One region of the Streptomyces sp. NPDC044063 genome, then DNA from elsewhere that is predicted to be linked to it. Evidence: riboswitches for the same ligand, from Rfam matches in the RefSeq annotation. Region 1 holds a riboswitch; the other holds the start of a gene.
What was found. Region 1 has a riboswitch for S-adenosylmethionine ahead of AC07BS_RS18470 (aminotransferase class V-fold PLP-dependent enzyme). Riboswitches for the same ligand answer to the same signal wherever they lie in the genome.
Positions count from the first base shown of each region.

Region 2: it holds a riboswitch for S-adenosylmethionine, as region 1 does, so the genes downstream of both, thrC (threonine synthase) here and AC07BS_RS18470 (aminotransferase class V-fold PLP-dependent enzyme) in region 1, are expected to answer to the same signal.

Region 1 is NZ_JBWKFM010000013.1:183,763-191,122, reverse strand. Features, by position in the region: gene AC07BS_RS18500 (hypothetical protein) at 1-362, opposite strand, end outside; gene ctaE (aa3-type cytochrome oxidase subunit III) at 578-1,198, shown strand; gene qcrC (cytochrome bc1 complex diheme cytochrome c subunit) at 1,267-2,076, shown strand; gene qcrA (cytochrome bc1 complex Rieske iron-sulfur subunit) at 2,073-3,128, shown strand; gene qcrB (cytochrome bc1 complex cytochrome b subunit) at 3,125-4,747, shown strand; gene trpD (anthranilate phosphoribosyltransferase) at 4,903-5,967, shown strand; SAM riboswitch class IV at 6,055-6,171, shown strand; gene AC07BS_RS18470 (aminotransferase class V-fold PLP-dependent enzyme) at 6,330-7,360, shown strand, end outside.
Region 2 is NZ_JBWKFM010000003.1:256,572-263,931, forward strand. Features, by position in the region: gene AC07BS_RS06375 (DNA repair helicase XPB) at 1-488, opposite strand, end outside; gene groL (chaperonin GroEL) at 658-2,280, opposite strand; gene AC07BS_RS06385 (cold-shock protein) at 2,723-2,926, opposite strand; gene AC07BS_RS06390 (MoaD/ThiS family protein) at 3,351-3,626, opposite strand; gene thrC (threonine synthase) at 3,709-5,007, opposite strand; SAM riboswitch class I at 5,025-5,168, opposite strand; gene AC07BS_RS06400 (glucosyl-3-phosphoglycerate synthase) at 5,367-6,314, shown strand; gene AC07BS_RS06405 (alpha,alpha-trehalose-phosphate synthase (UDP-forming)) at 6,356-7,360, shown strand, end outside.

The sequences.
Region 1 (7,360 bases):
AGCGCCTCGGAGAAGGCCACCGGGTCCAGCGGATGGGTGACGGCCGCGTCCGCCCGGCTCCAGGTGGCCAGCCAGGCGTCCTGCGGACGGCCGATGAGCAACAGCACCGGCGGGCAGCGGAACACCTCGTCCTTCAGCTGCCGGCACACCCCCATGCCGCCCGCGGGCGCCGTCTCGCCGTCCAGGACGCACACGTCCACCGGGTGCTCCTCCAGGGCCCGCAGAACGGCGGGCAGCGTCGCGCACTCCACGTACCGCACTTCCGGTACGTCAGGGGCCGGGCGGCGTCCGGCGGCCAGCCGCACCTGCTCCCGCGTGGTCGCGTCGTCGCTGTAGACCAGTACCGTGGCGGTCGGCTGCATCGTTCCTCCATGCTCGTGGGCAGGTGGGCCGTCGTGCGCGGATGCTACTCCGCGAGCATGGTCCACGAGGAGGGTCCGACGGGCCCGGGGAGGCGGCGGAGGGCGCCCTTCCCCCCTTCGGGGGACCGCCCCACTGGGCCGTACGAGCTGGGCATACCGTCTTGACACACCGAACGGCACCCCCCGGAGTGAGCGCGAGATAAGCGACCGACATAATGTCGGTCGTGGCGACAGCAACAGCAACAGATACCGGGCACGCACACCCGTCGGTCAATCGACCGAACCTCACCAGCGTCGGAACCATCATCTGGCTGAGTTCCGAGCTGATGTTCTTCGCGGCCCTCTTCGCGATGTACTTCACCCTGCGATCGGTGACCGGTGCCGAGCACTGGAAGGAAATGGCGTCCGCGCTGAACCTTCCGTTCTCGGCCACCAACACCACGATCCTGGTGCTCTCCTCGCTCACCTGCCAGCTCGGCGTCTTCGCCGCCGAGCGCGGTGACGTGAAGAAGCTGCGCATGTGGTTCGTGATCACCTTCGTGATGGGTGCCATCTTCATCGGCGGCCAGGTCTTCGAATACACCGATCTGGTCAAGGAGGAGGGTCTCTCCCTCTCCTCCGACCCGTACGGTTCGGTGTTCTACCTGACGACCGGCTTCCACGGCCTGCACGTGACGGGCGGTCTCATCGCCTTCCTGCTGGTCCTGGGCAGGACGTACGCGGCCAAGAGGTTCACCCACCACCAGGCCACAGCGGCCATCGTCGTGTCCTACTACTGGCACTTCGTCGACGTGGTGTGGATCGGCCTCTTCGCCACGATCTACTTGATCAAGTAATCGGTCCCGTCCCGCACCGGACCAATCAGTCCAGATCGACGCAGAAGATCCTGACACCGGGGTAATCCGTGAAAAAGCTCTCCGCACGACGACGCCATCCGCTGGCGGCGGTCGTCGTCCTACTCTTCGCGCTGGCGGTCACCGGGGGGCTGTACGCCGCGTTCGCGCCGGCCGAGTCGGCCAAGGCCGACGACACCGCCCAGTCCCTCGCCATCGAGGAGGGCAAGAAGCTGTACTCCGTGGGCTGCGCAAGCTGCCACGGAACCGGCGGTCAGGGCACCACCGACGGCCCGAGCCTGGTCGGCGTGGGCGCCGCGGCGGTCGACTTCCAGGTCGCCACCGGCCGTATGCCGCTGCAGCAGCAGGGCGCCCAGGCGCCCCGCAAGAAGGCCATCTACTCGCAGGCCGAGATCGACCAGCTCGCCGCGTACATCGCTTCCCTGGGCGCGGGCCCCGCGGCCCCGACCAAGAACCAGTACAGCCCCGAGGGCGCCGACATCGCCAAGGGCGGGGAGCTCTTCCGTACGAACTGCGCCCAGTGCCACAACTTCGTCGGCAAGGGTGGCGCGCTCTCGAACGGCAAGTACGCCCCGTCGCTCGAGGGCGTCGACCCGAAGCACATCTACGAGGCCATGCAGACGGGCCCGCAGAACATGCCTTCCTTCCCCGACACCACGATGTCGGAGAAGAACAAGAAGGACATCATCGCGTACCTCGACACGGTCAACAGCGACAAGACCAAGAGCCCGGGCGGCCTCGAGCTGGGCGGGCTGGGCCCGGTCAGTGAGGGTCTGTTCGCGTGGATCTTCGGTCTGGGCGCGCTGGTCGCCGTCGCCATCTGGGTCGCCGCCCACACCGCCAAGGCCAAGAAGTCATGAGTAGCCAAGACATTCCAGAAGAGACCCTGCCGAGCACGCAGGGCGACGCGCACAAGGGTGTTGCAGCGACCTCCGGCGACCCGTTCGCCGACCCGGGGATCCCGCCGCACGAGCCCCGTATCCAGGACATCGACGAGCAGGCCGCCAAGCGCTCCGAGCGCGTGGTCGCGTTCCTGTTCCTGCTGTCCATGCTGGCCACGGTGGGCTTCATCGCCTCGTACGTGACCCTGCCGGTCGACAAGAGCATCTACGTCTTCCCGATCGGTCACATCAGCGCTCTGAACTTCTCGCTGGGGCTCACCCTCGGCGTGGCGCTGTTCTGCATCGGCGCGGGCGCGGTCCACTGGGCCCGCACCCTGATGTCCGACGTCGAGCACGCGGACGAGCGTCACCCGATCGAGGCCTCGCCCGAGGTCAAGGCCAAGGTCATGGCCGACTTCGCCGCCGGTGCGGAGGAGTCGACGTTCGGCCGCCGCAAGCTGCTGCGCAACACCATGTTCGGCGCGCTGGCCCTGGTGCCGCTCTCCGGCGTGGTCCTGCTGCGCGACCTCGGTCCGCTGCCGGGCACCAAGCTCCGCAAGACCGCCTGGTCCGAGGGCAAGATGCTCATCAACCAGAACACGATGCAGCCGCTGCGTCCCGAGGACATCGCGGTCGGCTCCCTCACCTTCGCCATGCCCGAGGGCATGAAGGAGGAGGACCACGACTTCCAGCAGGAGATCGCCAAGGCGGCCCTGATGATCATCCGGCTGCAGCCGGAGAACATCAAGGACAAGCGCGAGCTCGACTGGTCGGCGGACGGCATCGTCGCGTTCTCCAAGATCTGCACGCACGTCGGCTGCCCGATCAGCCTCTACGAGCAGCAGACCCACCACGTGCTGTGCCCGTGCCACCAGTCGACCTTCGACCTCTCCGACGGCGGTCGAGTCATCTTCGGCCCGGCCGGTCATGCCCTTCCGCAGCTGCGGATCAAGGTCAATGACAAGGGCTACCTCGAGGCCATGGGCGACTTCGCCGAGCCCGTCGGTCCTGCCTTCTGGGAGCGCGGATGAGCAACAACGACAATCGCCGCAAGGCGCCCGCGGGTGAGCGGGTCGCCGACTGGGCCGACGGCCGGCTGGGCATCTACAGCCTGGCCAAGGTCAACATGCGGAAGATCTTCCCGGACCACTGGTCCTTCATGCTGGGCGAGGTCTGCCTCTACAGCTTCGTGATCATCATCCTCACGGGTGTGTATCTGACGCTGTTCTTCCACCCCAGCATGAACGAGGTCGTCTACCACGGCTCGTACGTGCCCATGCAGGGCATGCACATGTCCGAGGCGTTCAAGTCGACCGTGGACATCAGCTTCGACGTCCGTGGCGGTCTGCTCATCCGGCAGATCCACCACTGGGCGGCGCTGATCTTCCTCGCCGGCATGTTCGTGCACATGATGCGCGTCTTCTTCACGGGCGCGTTCCGCAAGCCGCGTGAGATCAACTGGCTGTTCGGCTTCCTGCTGTTCGTCCTCGGCATGTTCACCGGCTTCACCGGTTACTCGCTGCCGGACGACCTGCTCTCGGGCACCGGTGTCCGCTTCATGGAGGGCGCGATCCTGTCGTTCCCCATCGTGGGCACGTACATCTCGATGTTCCTCTTCGGCGGCGAGTTCCCCGGCTCGGACTTCGTGCCGCGGTTCTTCTCGATCCACGTCCTGCTGCTGCCGGGCATCATGCTCGGCCTGCTGGTGGCGCACCTGATCCTGGTCTTCTACCACAAGCACACGCAGTTCCCCGGCCCCGGCCGGACGAACAAGAACGTGGTCGGCATGCCGCTGCTGCCGGTCTACATGGCCAAGGCCGGAGGCTTCTTCTTCCTGGTCTTCGGTGTGATCGCGGCCATCGCGGCCATCGCGACGATCAACCCGATCTGGGCCATCGGCCCGTACCGTCCGGACCAGGTGTCCACCGGTGCGCAGCCCGACTGGTACATGGGCTTCGCCGAAGGCCTCATCCGAGTGATGCCGGGCTGGGAGATCAACGTCGCGGGCCACACGTTCGTCCTGGGCGTGTTCATCCCGATGATGATCTTCCCGCTGGTCCTCGCGGCCATCGCGGTCTACCCGTTCATCGAGTCCTGGGTCACCGGCGACAAGCAGGAGCACCACCTGCTGGACCGCCCGCGCAACGCCCCGACGCGCACCGCGTTCGGCGTCGCCTGGCTGACCGCCTACATGGTGATGATGGTCGGTGGTGGAAACGACCTGTGGGCCACCCACTTCCACCTGTCGATCAACGCCATCACCTGGTTCGTCCGGATCGGCTTCTTCGTCGGCCCGGTGCTCGCCTTCATCGCCACGCGCCGGATCTGCATGGGCCTCCAGCGCCGCGACAAGGACAAGGTGCTGCACGGACGCGAGTCCGGCATCATCAAGCGCCTGCCGCACGGTGAGTTCGTCGAGGTCCACGAGCCGCTCTCGCAGGAGCAGCTGCACACGCTCACCGCGCACGAGCAGCCGCGCCCGCTGGAGCTGGAGCCCGAGGTGGACGAGAACGGCGTCGCCCGCAAGGTGACGGCGTCCCAGAAGCTCCGCGTGAAGCTCTCCCAGGGCTTCTACGGCGAGGGGAAGCAGATCCCCAAGGCCACCGCGGAGGAGTACCAGGAGATCACCAGCGGCCACGGCCACCACTGATCCCCGCCCGCTGATCACTGATCGCCACGGCAAGAGCCCCGTCCTCTCCCGGACGGGGCTCTTCGCCGTCCCGGGACCTGGATAGGCTTGACCGGAACAAGCAGTGGGCCCGGCACAGCGGGTCCACCGGCGACCGACCACCAGGAGTGTGGACCATGAACGTTGCGACCCCGGCAGGCGGCGAGCGCTCGGTGGCCACGTCCTGGCCGGGCGTCCTGGAGGCCCTGCTGAACCGGGTGGACCTGACCGCCGACGAGACCGCCTGGGCCATGGACCGCATCATGCGCGGCGAGGCCACCGACGCCCAGATCGCCGGGTTCGCGGTGGCGCTGCGCGCCAAGGGCGAGACGGTCGCCGAGATCGCCGGCCTGGTCCGCACGATGTACGCGCACGCCAACCTCATCGAGGTGCCGGGCCCCAGCGTGGACATCGTGGGCACCGGCGGCGACAACGCCCGGACCGTCAACATCTCCACCATGTCCTCGATCGTGGTGGCCGGCACCGGCGCGAAGGTGGTCAAGCACGGCAACCGCGCCGCCTCGTCCGCCAGCGGCGCCTCCGACGTGCTGGAGAAGCTGGGGGTCAATCTGGACCTCACCCCGAAGCGGGTGGTGGAGGTGGCCGAGGAGGCCGGCATCACCTTCTGCTTCGCCGTGAAGTTCCACCCGGCGCTGCGCCATGTCGCCCCAGCCCGCCGGGAGCTGGGCATCCGCACCACGTTCAACGTCCTGGGCCCGCTGACCAACCCGGCGCGGGTACGGGCGCAGGCCACGGGCGTCGCGGACGCGCGGATGGCGCCGATCCTGGCCGGGGTGCTCGCCGAGCGCGGCTCGTCCGCGCTGGTCTTCCGCGGCGACGACGGCCTGGACGAGCTGACCACCACCGCCACGTCGAGGGTGTGGGTCGTGCGCGACGGCGCCGTGCGCGAGGAGGCCTTCGACCCCCGGGAGGTGGGGATCGACCTGGTGCCGGTGGAGGCCCTGCGGGGCGCCGACGCCTCGTACAACGCCGATGTCGCCCGGCGGCTGCTCGCGGGGGAGACCGGGCCGGTGCGCGACGCGGTGCTGCTCAACTCGGCGGCCGCGCTGGTCGCGCTGTCGCCGGCGGACGCCCCGCTGGCGGAGCAGATCCGCGCGCAGCTGGCGCGGGCGGCCGAGTCGATCGACTCCGGCGCGGCCCGGCGGGTGCTCGAGCGCTGGGTCTCGGCCAGCAACGCCTGAGCGACTCCGGGGGATGTGACGGGGGCGCGGTCCGCGATGCGGACCGCGCCCTTGCGCGTGGAAGATCGTGTGGCATGATGCTGGGCAGGTCACGAGTGACAGCGCTTCGGCCCCGGCCTGCTGTCCGGCAACCCTCCTTCCGTGGCGGGGTGCCCCGGGTGATGACCGGGCCGCAGGCAGTGAGGTCTGCGGCAAGCGCGGATCCCTCGCCAGGGATCCTGGTTGCCGAGGGAGTTCCTTCCATGACGCAGCGAATGCGATAGGGCCGCAGCGGCCCCTTCTCCGGTACGTCCGTGCCGCCCCCGTCCGCCGGTGGGCGCGCGCGTCTCCTCCTCCTCTCATCCCCGCCGGGAGAATTCGCCATGTCAGCATGCCCTGCCGCCGTCCTGCCCGCCACCGCCGAACCGCTGCCCGTGCTGGGCCGGGACGTCCGGGTCCCGCTCGTCACCGGCGGCGACGTGCCGTACGCCGCCCTCGACTACGCCGCCAGCGCCCCGGCGTTGCAGCGGGTCTGGGACGACGTCGCCGCCTACGCGCCCTACTACGGCAGCGTCCACCGGGGCGCCGGGTACCTCTCGCAGCTGTCCACCGACCTCTTCGAGAACAGCCGGGCCGCGGTGGCCGGCTTCCTGGGCTGCCGGCCGGACGACCAGGTGCTGTTCACCCGGTCCACCACCGACTCGCTCAACCTGCTGGCGGCCGTGCTGCCCGCCGGCTGCCGGGTGTTCGTCTTCGAGACCGAGCACCACGCGGCCCTGCTGCCCTGGACGCGCCGCCCGGAGGTGGCCGTGACCGTCCTGGGCGCCCCGCGCTCGCCCGGCGAGGCGGTCGAGGCGCTGGAGCGGGCGCTCGCCGACCGTGAGCCGTACGGCCCGGCGCTGGTCTGTGTGACGGGTGCCTCCAATGTGACCGGTGAGCTGTGGCCGGTCCGGGAGCTGGCGGCGGCCGCGCACGCGCACGGCGCGCGGATCGTGCTGGACGCGGCGCAGCTGGCTCCCCATCACCCGGTGGACGTGGCCGCGCTGGACGTCGACTGGGTCGCCTTCTCCGGGCACAAGCTCTACGCGCCGTTCGGCTCCGGGGTGCTGGCCGGCCGCGCGGACTGGCTGCGGGACGCCGAGCCGTACCTGGCGGGCGGCGGCGCCAGCCGTTCCGTGGTGCGCGGGACGGACGGCGCGGTGGCGGTCGAGTGGCACGGGACCGAGGCCCGGCACGAGGCCGGGTCGCCCAACGTCATCGGCGCCTACGCCATCGCCTCCGCCTGCCGGGCGCTCCAGGAGGCGGGCTTCGAGCGGCTGGTGGAGCGCGAGCGGGAGCTCCTCGCCCGGGTGCGCGCGGGGCTGGCCGCGGTGCCCGGGGTACGGGTGCTGTCGCTGTTCGGCGACGACGCCCC
Region 2 (7,360 bases), on a different contig from region 1:
CCGGCGAGGTCCTCGGCGGGCCAGCCCAGCTTCAGCAGCGTCTGCTTGATCTGACCGCGCTCGGAGGGGTGTACGGCCACGGTGTCCGGGTCGATCCGGGCGCCCACCAGGGGCTGGATCTTCTTGGAGCGGAGGATCTCCTCCAGCACCGGCCGGTCGGTGCTCTCCAGCACCAGCCCGTGCGTGGGGTGCTTGAGCAGCCGCAGCCGCCCGTAGCGGGCCATGGTCTCGGCGATGTCGACGAGCAGGGCGTGCGGCACGGGGTAGCGGGAGTGGTTCACGAGCGCGTCGACGACCTGCTCGGCGTCGTGCCCGGCGGCCCGCGCGTTCCACAGCCCCAGCGGGGTCACCCGGTAGGTGTGGATGTGCTCGGGCGCCCGCTCCAGCTCGGCGAACGGCGCGATCGCCCTGCGGCAGGCCTCCGCCTGCTCGTGGTCCACCTCCAGCAGCAGGGTCTTGTCGCTCTGGACGATGAGGGGTCCGTTCACGCCTCCGCCTTCCACTCCGTGCCCGGGGACTGCCCCGGGACAAGCTTCCAGTGTCCCTCATGCGGCGCCGTACGGGTGGGCCGCCCGAGAACGCCACCGGGGCGGCACCCCCGTGAGGGAGTGCCGCCCCGGTGTCCTGGAAGGACGGGCGATCAACCGGTCAGGCTGATCAGAAGTCCATCTCGCCGCCGGGCATGCCGCCCGGAGCGGCCGCGGCGGCCTTCTCCGGCTTGTCGGCGATGACGGCCTCGGTGGTCAGGAACAGAGCGGCGATCGACGCGGCGTTCTGCAGCGCGGAGCGCGTGACCTTGGCGGGGTCGATGATGCCCTCGGCGATCATGTCGACGTACTCGCCGGTCGCGGCGTTCAGACCGTGGCCCGGGGTCAGGTTGCGCACCTTCTCCACGATGACGCCACCCTCGAGGCCGGCGTTCACGGAGATCTGCTTCAGCGGGGCCTCCAGGGCCAGCTTCACAGCGGCGGCACCGGTGGCCTCGTCACCGTCGAGGTCCAGCTTCTCGAAGACCGAGGAAGCCTGGAGCAGGGCCACGCCACCACCGGCGACGATGCCCTCCTCGACCGCGGCCTTGGCGTTGCGGACGGCGTCCTCGATGCGGTGCTTGCGCTCCTTGAGCTCCACCTCGGTGGCGGCACCGGCCTTGATGACGGCCACGCCGCCGGCCAGCTTCGCCAGGCGCTCCTGGAGCTTCTCGCGGTCGTAGTCCGAGTCGCTGTTCTCGATCTCGGCACGGATCTGGTTGACGCGGCCCTGGACCTGCTCGCTGTCACCGGCACCGTCGACGATCGTCGTCTCGTCCTTGGTGATGACGACCTTGCGGGCGCGGCCGAGCAGGTCGAGACCGGCGTTCTCCAGCTTGAGGCCGACCTCCTCGGAGATGACCGTGCCACCGGTGAGGATGGCGATGTCGCCCAGCATGGCCTTGCGGCGGTCGCCGAAGCCCGGGGCCTTGACGGCGACGGACTTGAAGGTGCCGCGGATCTTGTTGACGACCAGGGTCGACAGGGCCTCGCCCTCGACGTCCTCGGCGATGATCAGCAGCGGCTTGCCGGACTGCATGACCTTCTCGAGGAGCGGCAGCAGGTCCTTGACCGAGCTGACCTTCGAGTTGACGATCAGGATGTACGGGTCCTCGAGGGAGGCCTCCATACGCTCCATGTCGGTGGCGAAGTACGCCGAGATGTAGCCCTTGTCGAAGCGCATACCCTCGGTGAGCTCCAGCTCCAGACCGAAGGTCTGGGACTCCTCGACGGTGATGACGCCTTCCTTGCCGACCTTGTCCATGGCCTCGGCGATGAGCTCGCCGATCTGGGTGTCGGCGGCGGAGATGGAGGCGGTGGAGGCGATCTGCTCCTTGGTCTCCACGTCCTTGGCCTGCTCGAGCAGGGCCGCGGAGACGGCCTCGACGGCCTTCTCGATACCGCGCTTCAGGGCCATCGGGTTGGCACCCGCGGCCACGTTGCGCAGACCCTCGCGGACCAGCGCCTGGGCGAGGACGGTCGCGGTCGTCGTGCCGTCACCGGCGACGTCGTCCGTCTTCTTCGCGACCTCCTTGACCAGCTCGGCGCCGATCTTCTCGTACGGGTCCTCGAGCTCGATCTCCTTGGCGATGGACACACCATCGTTGGTGATCGTGGGGGCGCCCCACTTCTTCTCGAGGACGACGTTGCGGCCCTTGGGGCCAAGGGTGACCTTGACGGCGTCGGCGAGCTGGTTCATCCCGCGCTCGAGACCGCGCCGTGCCTCCTCGTCGAACGCGATGATCTTGGCCATGTGAAGTGGTCCTCCCAGGACGGGGTGGAGACTGCTCCGGACCGCGCTGGTGCCCGCGACGGACGGCCGGGGGACCGCGCGGTTCCTTGCCCCGCTTGGCTCCCGGACCTCACCGACGGTCCAAATCTGTCACTCTCACCAGGAGAGTGCTAAGCCCAATGATTAGCACTCGACCCTCGCGAGTGCAAGCGGTCCACGGGGTCTCCCACCTCAGGTGGCAACTGGGGGCACCTCCCGGCGGTAGCCGGGGGCGCAAGCGACTCAGTGCAACCCGGTGCATGCCCACGATCGCGGACAGCCATGCACGCGGCCGCCCGCAACCACACCCACGCCTGATCAGCCTGCGTTTCTCCACGCGCGCGCACGCGCGAGGGGCCCGCACCTCGTACAAGGTGCGGGCCCCTCGGCAAGCCGGGCGAGCCGGTCGATGCGTGCGTGGCGATCAGACGCTCAGCTTCACCATGTCCGCCTGCGGCCCCTTCTGGCCCTGCGAGATCTCGAACTCGACTCGCTGCCCCTCCTCGAGGGTGCGGTAGCCGTCCATCTGAATCGCGCTGTAGTGGACGAAAACATCCGCACCACCGTCGACCGCGATGAAGCCGTACCCCTTCTCCGCGTTGAACCACTTGACGGTGCCCTGAGCCATGCCTAACTCCCCTATTACTGGCCCTTGCACAGGACCGCACTTCGCGGACCCGGGTCAGACCTCACCCCCAGACAGGATGGAGGTGTGCGCCGGAACGCGTCGACCGCGGCTGAATGTATCTGCACGGATGCCGTCTGCAACAGGTCAGTCGGACGAGAATTCCAGGTGCGGCCGATCGGTTATTCGTACCGATTTCCGCAGCTTCTCGGGCAAGTCGGACCGGGCATAACGCAACCAACCCGACAATTCGTGCACCTGTTTCGCGCACAACTTGACGGGTTCTCATATGCGTTCGGTGCTGACACCGGAGGGGGAACGCCTCAACTCTATCGCGCTTCAACAGACGGAATCGCCCCGTCCGTTTTACGGGCGGGGCGATTCCGGGGATATGCAGAGGAACTCTGAGAAAAGCTCAGGCCAAAGGTCAGCCTCCGGCGACCGCCGGAATGATCGAGACGCCGGCGCCGTCGGGCGTCGCCGCCTCCAGGCCGCCCTCGAAGCGGACGTCGTCGTCGTTCACATAGACGTTGACGAACCGGCGCAGCTTCCCGGCGTCGTCCAGCACCCGCGCGGCGATGCCGGGGTGGTTCGCCTCAAGGGAGGCGATGACCTCGCGGAGGGTCGCCCCGTCGGCGGGCACCTCGGCCCGGCCGCCGGTGTACGTACGCAGGATGGTGGGAATGCGAACGGAAACGCTCATGGTGGAGTCACCTCATGAGTCGGGAAGTCGGGAAGGGACGGGAGGAAGGAACGGGAGGAAGGCAGAGGGGCGGGAGAGGGCGTCAGTCGCCGGCGCCGGCGAGACCCGCCGCGCGGAACGCCTCCAGCGACGGCCGGATCGTCGCCGTCGGCCCCGCCGTCACGGCGTCGAGGGTCTTGAGCCCGTCCCCCGTGTTGAGGACGACGGTGGTGAGCGACGGGTCGAGCACGCCGTCCTCCAGCAGCTTCCGCGTCACGCCCACCGTCACGCCGCCCGCCGTCTCGGCGAAGATGCCCTCCGTGCGCGCCAGCAGCCCGATGGCGTCCACGATCCGCGCGTCGTCGACGTCCTCGACGGCGCCGCCCGTGCGCCGCGCGATGTCCAGGACGTACGGCCCGTCGGCGGGGTTGCCGATCGCGAGGGACTTCGCGATGGTGTCGGGCTTCACCGGGCGGACCACGTCGTGGCCGTCCTTGAAGGCCCGCGAAACCGGGGAGCAGCCCTCGGCCTGCGCACCGAAGATCTTGTACGGGCGGTCCTCGACGAGGCCGAGGGCGATGAGCTCCTTCAGCCCCTTGTCGATCTTCGTCAGCTGTGAGCCCGAGGCGACCGGCACCACGATCTGGTCCGGGAGGCGCCAACCCAGCTGCTCGCAGATCTCGTAGGCGAGGGTCTTGGAGCCCTCGCCGTAGTAGGGGCGGAGGTTGACGTTGACGAAGCCCCAGCCCTCGCCGAGCGGGTCGCCGATGAGCTCGCTGCAGAAGCGGTTGACGTCGTCGTAGGTGCCCTCGATGCCGACGAGATCGCCGCCGTAGACGGCGGCCATGACGACCTTCCCGGCCTCCAGGTCGTGCGGGATGAAGACGCAGGAGCGGAAGCCGGCCCGGGCGGCGGCGGCGCCGACCGCGCCCGCGAGGTTGCCGGTCGAGGAGCAGGACAGGGTGGTGAAGCCGAAGGCGCGGGCGGCCTCGACGGCGATGGCGACGACGCGGTCCTTGAAGGAGTGCGTGGGGTTGCCGGAGTCGTCCTTGATGTACAGCCCGCCGGTCACGCCGAGCTCGCGGGCGAGGTTGTCGGCCTTGACCAGCCGGGTGAAGCCCGGGTGGAGGCCGGGCTTGCCGGCCACGTCGGCGGGTACGGGCAGCAGGGGGGCGTAGCGCCAGATGCTGGGCGGGCCGGCCTCGATGCGGCGGCGGAGCGCCTCGGGGTCACCGGCGGGCAGCTCGTACGCCACTTCCAGCGGCCCGAAGCAGGAGGCGCAGGCGAAGACGGGCCCGAGGTCGAAGCGCTCGCCGCACTCGCGGCAGGAGAGCGCGACGGCGGGGCCGAAAGCGGAGGGTGCGGGTACGACGGTACGACTTTCAACGGCTTCGACAGCCATGGAGGCGAGGCCCTTTCTCCTCATCTTCCTCGCGGCGAACGTCACCACGAGACGGAATTGGCACCTTCCCCGCCGGGAGCCTCGCGTCGGATGACCGAGTACCGGCTGGAGGGTTGCCGGGGCTTCAACGGGCCGTGTCCCTCTGCCCCTCTGGATGAGCGGTATGGCCCGGGCGCGGCCCGGGCGTTTGTGCGCGCGACGACCCCCGACATAGGACGGCCGTCCGCGTTGTTCAAGACTGTAACGGAAGGGACGGCCCGCTTCGAGGGCCCGTCCGCACCGCGAGATGCGTCATGGGACGCGTCCGAGATGCGTCACGAATGCGTCATCGCGACGATCGACACCGAGGAGTCATGCACGTGCTGGAAGAGGTGGAGCGCTGGCTGGCCCGGCGGTCCTGGACCGCCGCCGACCGTCCGCTCGACCAGCTGCTCGCCGCGAAACGCGACACGGGCACCACCGTCAGCGTCGTGCTGCCGGCGCTCGACGAGGAGGCGACCGTCGGCGAGATCGTGGCGACGATCCGCCGCGAGCTGATGTCGGACGCCGTGCCGCTGGTCGACGAGCTGGTGGTGGTGGACTCGGGGTCCACCGACCGCACGGCCGAGGTCGCCGCGGCGGCCGGGGCCCGGGTGGTGCACCGGGACGAGATCCTGCCCCGGCTGCCCACGCTGCCCGGCAAGGGCGAGGTGCTGTGGCGGTCGCTGCTGGCCACCACCGGTGACGTCGTGTGCTTCGTCGACGCGGACCTGAGGGACTTCTCCCCCGCGTTCGTCTCGGGGATCGTCGGGCCGCTGCTGACCGACCCGGACGTGCATTTCGTCAAGGCGATGTACGACCGTCCGCTCGGCGAGGCCCCGGGCCAGGGCGGACGGGTGACCGAGCTGGTGGCGCGCCCGCTGCTCAACCTCCACTGGCCGCGGCTGGCGGGCTTCGTGCAGCCGCTGGGCGGCGAGTACGCGGCCCGCCGCGAGCTGCTGGAGCGGCTGCCGTTCCCGGTGGGGTACGGCGTCGAGCTGGGTCTGCTGGTGGACGCGCTGCACACGGTGGGCCTGGACGCGCTCGCCCAGGTGGACGTCGGGGTACGCAAGCACCGGCACCAGGACGGCCGGGCCCTGGGCCGGATGGCGGCCGCGATCTACCGCACCGCGCAGCTCCGGCTGGCCCGCGGCCATCTGGTGCGTCCGGTGCTCACCCAGTTCGAGCGCACCGCGGAGGGCTTCGTGCCGCGGACGTACCCGGTGGACACGGAGGAACGGCCGCCGATGGCCGGGATACCGGAGTACGCCCGGCGGCACGCCGCATAGGCGTACGTTTGAGCGGTTCCCGGAAGGGCAAGGCTGGCGTCATGGTCGTTGAGCACACCCATCCCGGCCCGGGCCGGGGGGCCGCGCCGATCCTCGTGGCCTCCAACCGGGGGCCCGTGACGTACCGGCGGCGCGAGGACGGTTCGCTGGCCGCGGGGCGGGGCGGCGGCGGGCTGGTCTCCGGGCTGAGCGAGATCGGCCGGGACCCCGAAGGGGCGGCGGCCGTCTGGGTGTGCGCGGCGCTGGGCGACGGCGACCGCGAGGCGGCCCGCCGCGCGGGCCGGCGGCTGGACACGGCGGACACCGGCGGACCCCTGGTGCGGATGCTGGACATCGATCCGGCCACGTTCGCCGCCGCGTACAACGGCGTGGCCAATTCCGTGCTGTGGTTCGCGCACCACATGCTGTGGCAGACCCCGCTGGAGCCGGTCTTCGACGGCGGCTTCCGCAAGGAGTGGGCGGCGTACGAGGCGTACAACGCCGCCTTCGCGGACGCCGTCGCGGAGGAGGCCGCGGAGGGCGCCTCCGTCCTGGTGCAGGACTACCACCTCACGCTGGTGCCGGGCCTGCTCCGCGCCCGCCGCCCCGATCTGCGGATCGGCCACTTCTCGCACACCCCCTGGGCCCCGCCGGACTACTACCGCGTGCTGCCCGACGACGTCGCCGAGCAGGTGCTGCGCGGTGTCCTCGGCGGTGACCGGGCGGGCTTCCTCACCCGGCGCTGGGCGGAGGCGTTCGCCGCGTGCTGCGCGGAGGTGCTGCCGGGCGCGGAGGTCGTACGCGAGGGGGACGTCGCGACGGCGGTGCGCTTCGAGGGCCGGACGACGCGGCTCGGTGTGCACGGGCTGGGCGCGGACGGGGAGTTCCTGCGCGAGCGGGCGCACCGGCCGGACGTCGAGGAGCGGCTGGCCGCGCTGCGGCGGCAGATCGGGCCGGGCCGCCGGACGATCGTCCGGGTGGACCGCACGGAGCTGTCGAAGAACATCGTGCGCGGCCTGCTGGCCTTCCGCCGCCTGCTGGAGGACCACCCGCGGTGGCGCGGCGAG